3 regions of the Amycolatopsis sp. NPDC043889 genome follow, and region 3 is predicted to be linked to each of the others. Evidence: predicted binding sites of a transcription regulator. Region 3 holds the regulator's gene; each other region holds the start of a gene.
The links. Region 3 encodes HspR, which represses chaperone genes until heat shock. Its sites were predicted from a motif close to ANNTTGAGTNNNNNNNACTCAANNT; they were not measured.
Positions count from the first base shown of each region.

Region 1: AC0685_RS28015 (adenylate cyclase) is a predicted target of HspR. The motif match lies at 1,588-1,612, and genes of this name have one in related genera.
Region 2: lon (endopeptidase La) is a predicted target of HspR. The motif match lies at 1,498-1,522, and genes of this name have one in related genera.

Region 1 covers NZ_JBWKEC010000018.1:13,101-16,351, forward strand. Annotated here, with positions in the region: gene AC0685_RS28010 (hypothetical protein) at 1-616, opposite strand, end outside; gene AC0685_RS28015 (adenylate cyclase) at 619-1,587, opposite strand; gene AC0685_RS28020 (hypothetical protein) at 1,696-2,631, shown strand; gene AC0685_RS28025 (hypothetical protein) at 3,012-3,251, opposite strand, start outside.
Region 2 covers NZ_JBWKEC010000003.1:39,322-42,572, forward strand. Annotated here, with positions in the region: gene lon (endopeptidase La) at 1-1,481, opposite strand, end outside; gene AC0685_RS08125 (SAM-dependent methyltransferase) at 1,649-2,497, opposite strand; gene AC0685_RS08130 (GNAT family N-acetyltransferase) at 2,516-3,251, opposite strand, start outside.
Region 3 covers NZ_JBWKEC010000001.1:736,188-739,438, forward strand. Annotated here, with positions in the region: gene grpE (nucleotide exchange factor GrpE) at 1-553, shown strand, start outside; gene dnaJ (molecular chaperone DnaJ) at 587-1,762, shown strand; gene AC0685_RS03745 (heat shock protein transcriptional repressor HspR) at 1,768-2,196, shown strand; gene AC0685_RS03750 (DUF305 domain-containing protein) at 2,410-3,018, opposite strand; gene AC0685_RS03755 (lytic polysaccharide monooxygenase) at 3,003-3,251, opposite strand, start outside.

The DNA.
Region 1 (3,251 bases), on a different contig from region 3:
CCTCCCGTACGTCGTCCCCGATCACCCGGCGGATGTGGCGCGCCTCCAGCGCGGGCTTGTTCAGCTCGTCGCCGATGATGAACAGATAGCCCTTGCGGCCGCGGTTCTGCCACGCGTCGGTCACGACGTGCCGGGCCATGAAGTAGGCGGCCAGCTCGTAGGACTCGCTCTTCTGCCCGCCGCCACCGCCTTCGAGGAAGATCGTGCGCAGCTGCTCGTCCATCCGGTTGTCCGATTCGAACTGCCCGACCTGCAGCGGGACCCGGTCGCTGTCGGCGTCACCGATCGCGCCGAACATCACCTGCGGGTCGGCCAGGTAGCCCCGGCGCTTCAGCAGGCCGTGCAGTTTGCCGAGCTTGCCCTGCATGACCCGCGGCACCCGGCGCATCGAACCGGTGACGTCGAACAGCACCGCGATCGGCGTCGAATCGGTGTGGTCGGCCGAATCCCGGCATTCCCGGACGGCGTTCAGCGGGTCGAGCGCGGGCGCGACCTTCCAGTCTTTCGCGGGCTTGGAGCGCAGATCGGCGGTGTAGCCGAAGTCGTCCTCGCCCTTGGCCCGCCGGAAAGTCTTCGCGGCGGCGTAGGCGTTGTCGTCCCAGTGTCCGTGTCCCATGGTCAGGCTCCTGTCTCGGGGATGGTGAAGGGGCGGAAGGTGCGGGGGCCGTACAGGTCGTCGAGCAGCGCGTCGTACTCGTCGAGCAGGTCGGCGGCGTCGGGTCGTTGTGCCGGGGCTTCCTGTGTGCACCAGGTCGCGAATTCGCGTTGGCGGGTTTCGTTCGGTGCCAGGAGTTCCAGCATCATGCGGTGGAGCATGTGGACGTCGGTGGCCGCGGTCACCGGTAGTCCTTTGTGGACTTCCGGCGGGTACTCGACGGACTTGTCCGCCGCCAGCGGGAGCACACCGTCTTCGACGGCGAAGGACCAGCCGACGACGACGATGCCGTGCTGTCCGGGATGGACGAGCACGTTGTCCGCGGTGAGGTGGCCGTGGACGACACCCGCCCGGTGCGCGCCCGCCACGGCACGCAGGAGGCGGCGGTGCATCCACGCGTAGTCGCGGCCGTCGAGCCCGCCGGGGAAGGCTTTCCCGATATCGGCGAGGGTGACGAAACCGTCGACGAGCGGATCGAGGACGCTGAACGCGCGGTCACCTCTGGCCACCGGACCGGAAGTGTCCAGCAGCCGCGGGTAGTAGGGGCGCAGCCACCGGTGCCGTTCGGTGAAGCCGTCGAGCGCGCGCAACGCGTCCCATTCGGCGTGGATCAGCGGATTGAGCGCCGGGTCGCGGACGAGTTTCACCAGGTGTGGCCCGGTGGTCCGATACGTCGTGGCGACACTGCCCACCGCGTGCGGCGAGATGAGGGTGTACTCCGACGTCGCCGTGGTGACGGTCTGGCGCCGGGCGCGTTTCCAGTCGTCGTGGAGTCGGTTGAGGGTGGCGGCGGCCCGGTGGGCGCGCTCGTCGCCGGGGTTGCGGTCGGGGTGGAGCGCGGCCGCCAGTTCGCGGTAGCGATGGCGGGCGAACAGAGCGGCCGCGTCGACCGCGTTCTCGACCGCCTTCACGGCGTCTTCCCTGGTGAGCATAGTTTGAGTCTAGATGACTCTTACTTCGGATCGCAAGGGGTGGGTACAAATCCCGTGCCGTGCGGCGGCCTCGGCCCATAGGCTGGGCGAGCCGGACAGGGGGTGTTGGTGGTCTTCTTCGAACTGGATCGGAAAGACGGGCAGCGCACGAACGCGATGATCATCGCGTTCGTGATCGGGATCGTCTGGGGTTCAGTCGCGGCCTTCGCCGGACGATGGGCCGTCGAAGGATTGGCCGGCACCTACGATGTGCGCGCGGTGATCTCCGAAACGAACTCCACGACCACCGAAGGACAGCACGGCCCGCGTACCTCCTACGAGGTTCTGGCGATCACCGAAGACGGCCGCGCGATCGAAGTGCCGACAAGAGACGCGTTCGGCCTCGCTGATCCGGTGGTCGCCCGGCTTTCGTCGGTGACGGACCGGGTTCTGTCCGTGCGCGGGGCCGCCGACGTCGTGGAAGCCCACCATCCGTGGGAGAAGATCACGGCGATGTCCCTCGGCTGGGCGCTCCTGGCGCTCGCGGCCATCGTGCTGGTCAGAGTGGCGAGACCGGGGATCGCGTGGAAGTCCCTGCCGTTCCTGGCCGGGCTGGCCTTCGCCGCGTTAGTGGTCCTGACGCCGGTCGGCTTCGGCGGGAAGGCCTACCGTGAGGCGGCCGACCCCGTCCCGAATCTCTGGGAACACCGTCGCGACTTATGGGGACCGCCGCCGGTGTTCGCCCGTGGGCAGACCGCCGTATCCGGGGAGGCGGCCGTGCGGGTGCTCGACAGCAGGACCGGGCCGCCCGAGGGAGCCGAGGCGTGGTTGAGCGGATTCCACGTCCTCACCTTGCGGATCGAGGCGTCCCGCCTCGGCGACACGCCGCTGGAACTGTCGGCCGACGAACACGGTGAGCCGGAGCGGGTCAAGGACTGCGCGGGCGCTCCCGGCGCTTTCGGCGGCACCACGGGTCTCGTCTGTTTCGTGGTCCCGCCCGGATATCGGCCCGAGTACCTTCTCGTCGGCAAACTCGAACACGAAGTCCTGCTGAGGCTCCAGTGAACGACGAAAGGACTCGTGTGTCGGAAAAGGCGCGGAAACCCGGAGGCCTTTCCCAGGTACGCGAGCAGCCACAGCGGCCGCGGGTGAAGGACCCTTCCCTCGGCTGAGCCGAGGAAACTCGACCTTCATGTACCTCAGACGGAAACCGGCGCCGGTACCGCGCCCATCGACACACCTTCGAGTTCGTGAAGGGTGACGATCTGTCCGGTTTCGGCCTCGCCTTGCGCGACCTTCTCTCCGGTGGCAAGCAGGGCGGCACGGCCCTGGTGGGCAAAACCGCCGACTGCGGCAAGGTGACGTGTCGCGGGACGGCGGGTTCTCGAAACCAGGACAGAGGTTCGAGGCCTGCACCATGTACGGCCAACTGGGGCGACTGAGGCTCAGGAGCGGGTCGCTTCGATCTGGCGCTCGTCTTCGGTCGAACAACTCGTCACCGGATCGTTCGGCCCGCTCCCGCACGTCCAAGCCCCGACCACCACGGGGCCGGGCCCTTGCGGTGACGCCGCCTCGGCGGGCGTCAGCTTGGCGAAGTAGTCCGTGAGCACCTGCGTCGCTTCGGCGCACTCGGCCTTCCCGCGCACGACGACCTTGTTCTTCGCGCCCTGGAACCCGGTGACCTC
Region 2 (3,251 bases), on a different contig from region 3:
CGGTCCAGCAGCGGGCCGGGGATGGTCTCGAGCGCGTTCGCCGTCGCCAGGAACACGACGTCGGACAGGTCGAGCTCGACCTCGAGGTAGTGGTCGCGGAAGGTGTGGTTCTGCTCCGGGTCCAGCACCTCCAGCAACGCGGCCGTCGGGTCGCCGCGGTAGTCGGCGCCGACCTTGTCGATCTCGTCGAGCAGCACGACCGGGTTCATCGAGCCCGCTTCCTTGATGGCGCGGACGATCCGGCCGGGCAGCGCGCCGACGTAGGTGCGGCGGTGACCGCGGATCTCGGCCTCGTCGCGGATGCCGCCGAGCGCGACCCGGACGAACTTGCGGCCCATCGCCTTCGCCACGGACTCGCCGAGCGACGTCTTGCCGACTCCGGGAGGACCGGCGAGCGCCAGCACCGCGCCCGAACGCCGTCCGCCGACCGGGCCGAGTCCGGACTCCGCGCGACGTTTGCGCACGGCCAGGTACTCGATGATGCGTTCCTTCACGTCGTCGAGACCGGCGTGGTCGGCGTCGAGGATGTCGCGCGCCGCGGCGATGTCGTGGACGTCGGTGGTGCGCTCGTTCCACGGCAGTTCGAGGACCGTGTCCAGCCACGTGCGGATCCAGCCGCCCTCCGGGGACTGGTCCGAGGTCCGCTCCAGTTTGTCCACTTCGGACAGTGCGGCCTTCTTGACCGCGTCCGGCAGCTCGGCGGCCTCGACGCGGGCGCGGTAGTCGTCGTCGTTGGCGGTGCCGTCGAGCTCGCCCAGCTCCTTGCGGATCGCTTCGAGCTGGCGGCGCAGCAGGAACTCCTTCTGCTGCTTCTCCATGCCCTCCTGGACGTCCTTGCGGATGGTGTCGGTCACCTCGAGCTCGGCCAGCTGCTCGCGGCTCCATTCGAGGGCCTTCTCCAGTCGCGTGGAGACATCGAGCGTGGTCAGCAGTTCGAGCTTCTGCTCGGTCTTGAGGTAGGACGAGTTGCCTGCCAGGTCGGCGACCGCGGACGGGTCTTCGACCTCCTGGACGGCGTCGATCATCTGCCAGCCGCCGCGCTGCTGGAGGATCGCGATGACGACGGACTTGTACTCGGACGCGAGTTTCGCGGCGTTGTCGTCGGTGGTCTCGGTGGCGACCTCGGCGTGCACCCAGCGGGCGGCGCCGGGTCCGTCGGCGATGCGGCCGACGACGGCGCGGCGGGTGCCGCGCAGCAACACCGCGGTCTTGCCGCCGGGCACGCGCCCGATGCGCTCGACGGTCGCGATGGTGCCGAGTTCGGCGTACTCGCCGTGGACTCGGGGGACGATCAGCACTTCGGCCTTCGTGGCGGCGCTGGACCGGATCCCCGGGAAGGAAGCCTGGGCAGGCGCGTTGGCCTGGGCGGACTCCACCGCGGCGCGCGTCTCCGTGTCGGCGAGGTCGAGCGGGACGATCATGCCCGGCAGCACGACGTCGTCATCGAGCGGGAGGACGGGCAGGAGGCGGGTGTCGGTCATCTGTGCACTCCTCGGTTAGTTGAGTCTGCCTAGCTCAACTCTCCGATCGACCCGTTTGTTTCCTTTCCGCGTTCGCCGTCAGCGATCACCCACTCCTCCGACCTCTAATGCCCAAAGCGTCGCGTTTAGCCTGCTAAACGCGACGCGTTGGGATCAAAGGTCGGATGTCAGGGGTGGACGGCGACCCCGCACCAGGCGAACGGCCGGGCGCCTTCTTCGTCCCGCCGCAGCTCCCGCACCGGCCGCCAGTCGGGCAGGTGGACGACGCCGGGTTCCAGCAGCGGCCAGTCCCCGAAGAGCGGCTCGATCTCTTCGCGATCCCGCATCCACACGGGGTTGCTCGTCTTCCGGTACTGCTCGACCATCCAGTGGAGCCCGTCCGCGTCCTCGCCCGTCTGGCCACCGAAGCTCATGTGCGACAGCCCCAGCCAGCTACCCGGCGCCAGCGCGTTCCGGTAGGTCGCGACCAGCGCGGGCGGATCGTCGTGCGGCCCGGCGAAATGCAGGACGGCCATCATCATCAGGCACACCGGCTGGTCGAAATCGATCAGCCGCAGGGTCTCCGGATGACGCAGGACGTCCTTCGGCCGCCGCATGTCCGCCTGGACGATCCCGGCCCAGTCGGTCGCCTCGTGCCGTTCGAGGATCAGCTCCGCGTGCGCCACCGCCACCGGCTCGTAGTCGACGTACACCACCTTCGCGGTGTCGCCCGGCTCCAGCTCCTCCTGGACGATCTCGTGCACGTTCCCGGCGGTCGGGACACCGGAACCCAGGTCGATGAACTGCCGGATCCCCGCGTTCAGCGCCGCGCGCACGACACGGTTCATGAACTCGCGGTTGTGCCGCGCGCCCGGTTTGACCCACCGCCACTGCTTTTCCAGCGCGCGGGCGAACTCGCGGTCGACCGCCCAGTTGTGGGTCCCGCCGAGGAACCAGTCGTAGATCCTCGCCGCGGACGGCTTTTCGGTGTCGACCCCGGTCGGCGCCACCGGGGCCGCGTCATCGTCCCTCTTCACGAAATGAGCCTATCGGGATCAGGGCACCGCGGGTCGGCGCTGCCAGTACGTCCAGAGCGGCCGGTAGCCCTGCGCGTACCAGAACGGCGTCGATCGTGGGTTGGCCAGCGCGTGGTGCAGCAGCACGGCTTCGGTGCCGCATTCGTCGAAGACCTGGTGCGCGTGCGCGGCGAGCGCCGTCCCCACCCCGCTCGAGCGCGCCGGTTCGGCCACCGCGAGCGACGACAGGTAGCCGACCTTCTCCGCCGCGACCCGGCCGCCGATCCACGCCGTCTCACCGGGGAACTGCACCCGCACCATGCCCAGCGGACGTCCGTACAGCTCGGCGATCCACAATGTCGGATTTTCCCGGCCCAGATGTTTCGACAGCTCCGCCGTGATCGTTTCCTCCGCGCCCTCGCGCAAAGTGACAGAACCGAACTGCGCGTCATAACGCTGCAATTCCAGTTCGAGTCCGACGGCGGTTTCGAGATCATCCGCTTCGGCGGGCCGGATGTGCACTCCGGGAGTGGCGGGCGGCCCCGTCACGGCGAGCCGGTCGGCCGGGCGGACCGCGATCACCAGCACCGGCGCGAAGCCGCGGCGCAGCAATTCGGCCGAGCCGGGGGAGTCCCGGCTGGGCCGCACCACGGTCGCCGCGGTCTCGACATCCCCAGGTGGGGCGACGGTCTTCAGATGTTCATCCCATCGGGTGAGTAATGCGTCAAGGGCAGCTTCCGGGCGAGGGCCGGTGAGCCGCGCTTCGAGGCGATGC
Region 3 (3,251 bases):
CATTGTGGACGACTCGGTGTCGGTGGCCACCGGACTGGAGAAGGAGCTGGCGGAACGCACCGCCGACCTCCAGCGTCTTCAGGCGGAGTACGCCAACTACCGCAAGCGCGTCGACCGTGACCGCGAGCAGGTCGTCTCCGGCGCGAAGGCGTCGGTCGTCAACGATCTGCTCCCGCTGCTCGACGACCTCGAGCGCGCGGAGCAGCACGGCGATCTGACGGGCGCCTTCAAGGCGGTCGGCGAGAAGCTGGTCGGCAGCCTGCAGCGGTCGGGCCTCGAGCCGTTCGGCGCCGAGGGCGAGCCCTTCGACCCGAGCGTCCACGAGGCGGTCCAGCACAGCACGTCGCCGGACGTCACCGGGCCGACGGTCACCACGGTCATGCGCCGCGGATACCGCTTCGGCGAACGCGTGCTGCGCGCGGCGCTGGTCGGGGTCACCGACCACGAGCCGGGCGCGGCTCCCGCGCCGTCGGCGCAGGACGCCCCGGTGGACCCGCCCGTCGGTGGCGAGCTGCCGCTCGAGGGCGAACTTTTCGATGAGAACAACCGCTGATCGGCGATACGGCGTGAAAGGAGGAGACGTTCGGTGAGTGCACGGGAATGGATCGGTAAGGACTTCTACCGTGAGCTGGGCGTCTCCTCCGACGCCACTGCGGACGAGATCAAGAAGGCCTATCGCAAGCTGGCCAAGGAGAACCACCCCGACGCCAACGCGGGCAACGCGGAGGCCGAGAAGAAGTTCAAGGCGGTCTCCGAGGCGTACGGCGTTCTTTCCGACACGTCCAAGCGCAAGGAGTACGACGAGGCTCGGCGCCTCTTCGGCTCCGGCGGTCCCGGCGGCTTCGGCTTCCCGGGGGCCGGCGGTGGCGGCGGCGGTTTCGACGTCGGCGACATCTTCGGCCAGGCGGGTCAGCAGCAGGGCGGCTTCGGCGGTCTCGGCGACATCCTCGGCGGGCTCTTCGGCCGTCGCGGCGGCGCGGCCGGTGCCACGGCGAACCGGCCGCAGCGCGGCGCGGACGTGGAGACCGACGTCCGGATCGATTTCGCCGAGGCGGTCAAGGGCGCGACCCTGCCGCTGCGGCTGTCGAGCCCGGCGACCTGTTCCACCTGCGGCGGCAACGGCGCGAAGCCGGGGACTTCCCCGAGGACGTGCGCGACCTGCCAGGGCAGCGGGCTGGTCAGCCGGAGCCAGGGCGCGTTCGCGTTCTCGGAGCCGTGCCGTGACTGCCGCGGCCGCGGCACGATCATCGACGACCCCTGCCCGGAATGCGCGGGCGAGGGCATCAGCACCCGCACCCGCACGCTGACCGTGCGGATCCCGCCGGGCGTCGCCGACGACCAGCGGATCCGGCTGGCAGGCCAGGGTGAACCGGGCCGTGGCGGCGCGCAGCCGGGCGATCTGTACGTCCGCGTGCACGTCGCTCCGCACGCGGTGTTCGGGCGCAAGGACCTCGACCTGACGATCACCGTGCCGGTGTCCTTCACGGAGCTGGCTCTCGGCGGCACGATCACCGTGCCGACGCTCGAGGGCAAGGTCTCGCTGAAGGTGCCGCAGGGCACAGCGAGCGGTCGCGTGCTCCGGGTGCGCGGCAAGGGAATCGCGAAACGCGACGGCTCGCAGGGCGATCTGCTGGTCACCCTGCAGGCGGCCATCCCGGCCAAATTGGACGACAAGGCCCGTGAAGCGCTGGAGGCCTACGCGGAGGCCATGGCCGATCACGATCCGCGACCGGAGATCACCGAACTTCTCGAAGGCAGGTGAGCACGATGTTCGGCGGGCTGCCGCACGGTGCGGACGAGGACACCCCGGTGTTCGTCATTTCGGTGGCGGCGCAGCTTTCCGGCCTGCACGCGCAGACCCTGCGGTCCTACGACCGCCAGGGTCTCGTGTCGCCGGGCCGGACCTCCGGCGGTGGACGGCGTTACTCGATGCGGGACATCGCGTTGCTGCGCGAAGTGCAGCGACTGTCCCAAGAGGACGGTGTCAACCTCGCGGGCATCAAGCGGATCATCGAGCTGGAGAACCAGGTCGACGCGCTCCGCGCGCGAATCGCCGAACTGACCGAAGAGCTCACGGCGGCGTACGTCGCCGCCGAACAGACGGCCGCGGCCGTGCACGCCTCCTACCGCAAGGATCTCGTTCCCTTGCGGCAGCAGACGGCACTCGTGGTCTGGAAGCCCAGAAAACGCAATTAGTCCTCTGAATGCTCCGGGTCACCTTTGAGGTACCTGCTGCGGGTGGGGTCCGGAACGCCACCGCGGCAGCACCTTGCCAAGTACATGAAGGCCCCCTTCCTCGCGCCTAGGTGCAGGAAGGGGGCCTTCATGTACTTCTTCGCAAGGCGGAGGTGGCGGAGCCTGAGCCCAGCGCGCGTGTCGCCTTACCCCGCATTCAGAGGACTAAATGCGTTATTGGCCGGGCACCAGGGTCCGGATCTGCTGGACCTCGCCGGTGCGCGAGTCCATGATCCGCTGGGCCAGCGCCTTCGCCTCCGGGTTCTTGCCGTCCTTCAGCTCGGTCCTCGCCAGCGCGACCCCGTTGTGCTGGTGCGCGACGAAGATGTCGGCGAAGTCGAGGCCGAACTCCGCACCATCCTTTTTGGACAGTGCTTCGAGGAGGCCCTTGTCGGTGAGTCCGTCGCCACCGTGATGGTGGTGCGCGTGCGGATCCGCCGAACCCGTCTCGGGTTTGCCCCAGGCCTTCAGCCAGTTCCGCATGTCGGTGGTCTCGGTCTGCTGCGTCGCCTCGATGGCGGCCGCGAGATTCGTCAGCTCCTGCTTCTGCCCCTGCTTGGCCTTCACCAGTTTGACGATCTCCACGCCCTGGTTGTTGTGGGCGATCATCATCTGCAGGAACATCACGTCGGCGTCGTTGTACGCCGCGGACGCCTCCGCCGACTGGGGGACCGGGGAGATCGGGGCGCCGGCGTTGGGCGGTGAGCCGTCGCCGGCCCCGCAGCCCGCGAGGGCCACGAGGCCGGCGACGAGAACGAGGGCCAGCTTCACTGCCGTGTCCACAGCGCGGGTGTGTTCGGCGGCTCCCAGCCTTGGATCGCCGTATGTGTCATCTGGCACCGGTAAGTGACGCCGCCGTAGGTCACCGTGTTGCCGACCGCGTAGGACGTCCCGGCCGCCCAGGTGCCGCCGGTGGGCGGGTTGGTGGTGCTGGTCGGCGGGTTCGACGTCGTGGGCGGGTTGCTGGTGGTCGGCGGGTTGCTCGTCGTGGGCGGATTGCCGCCGCCGATCTGCAG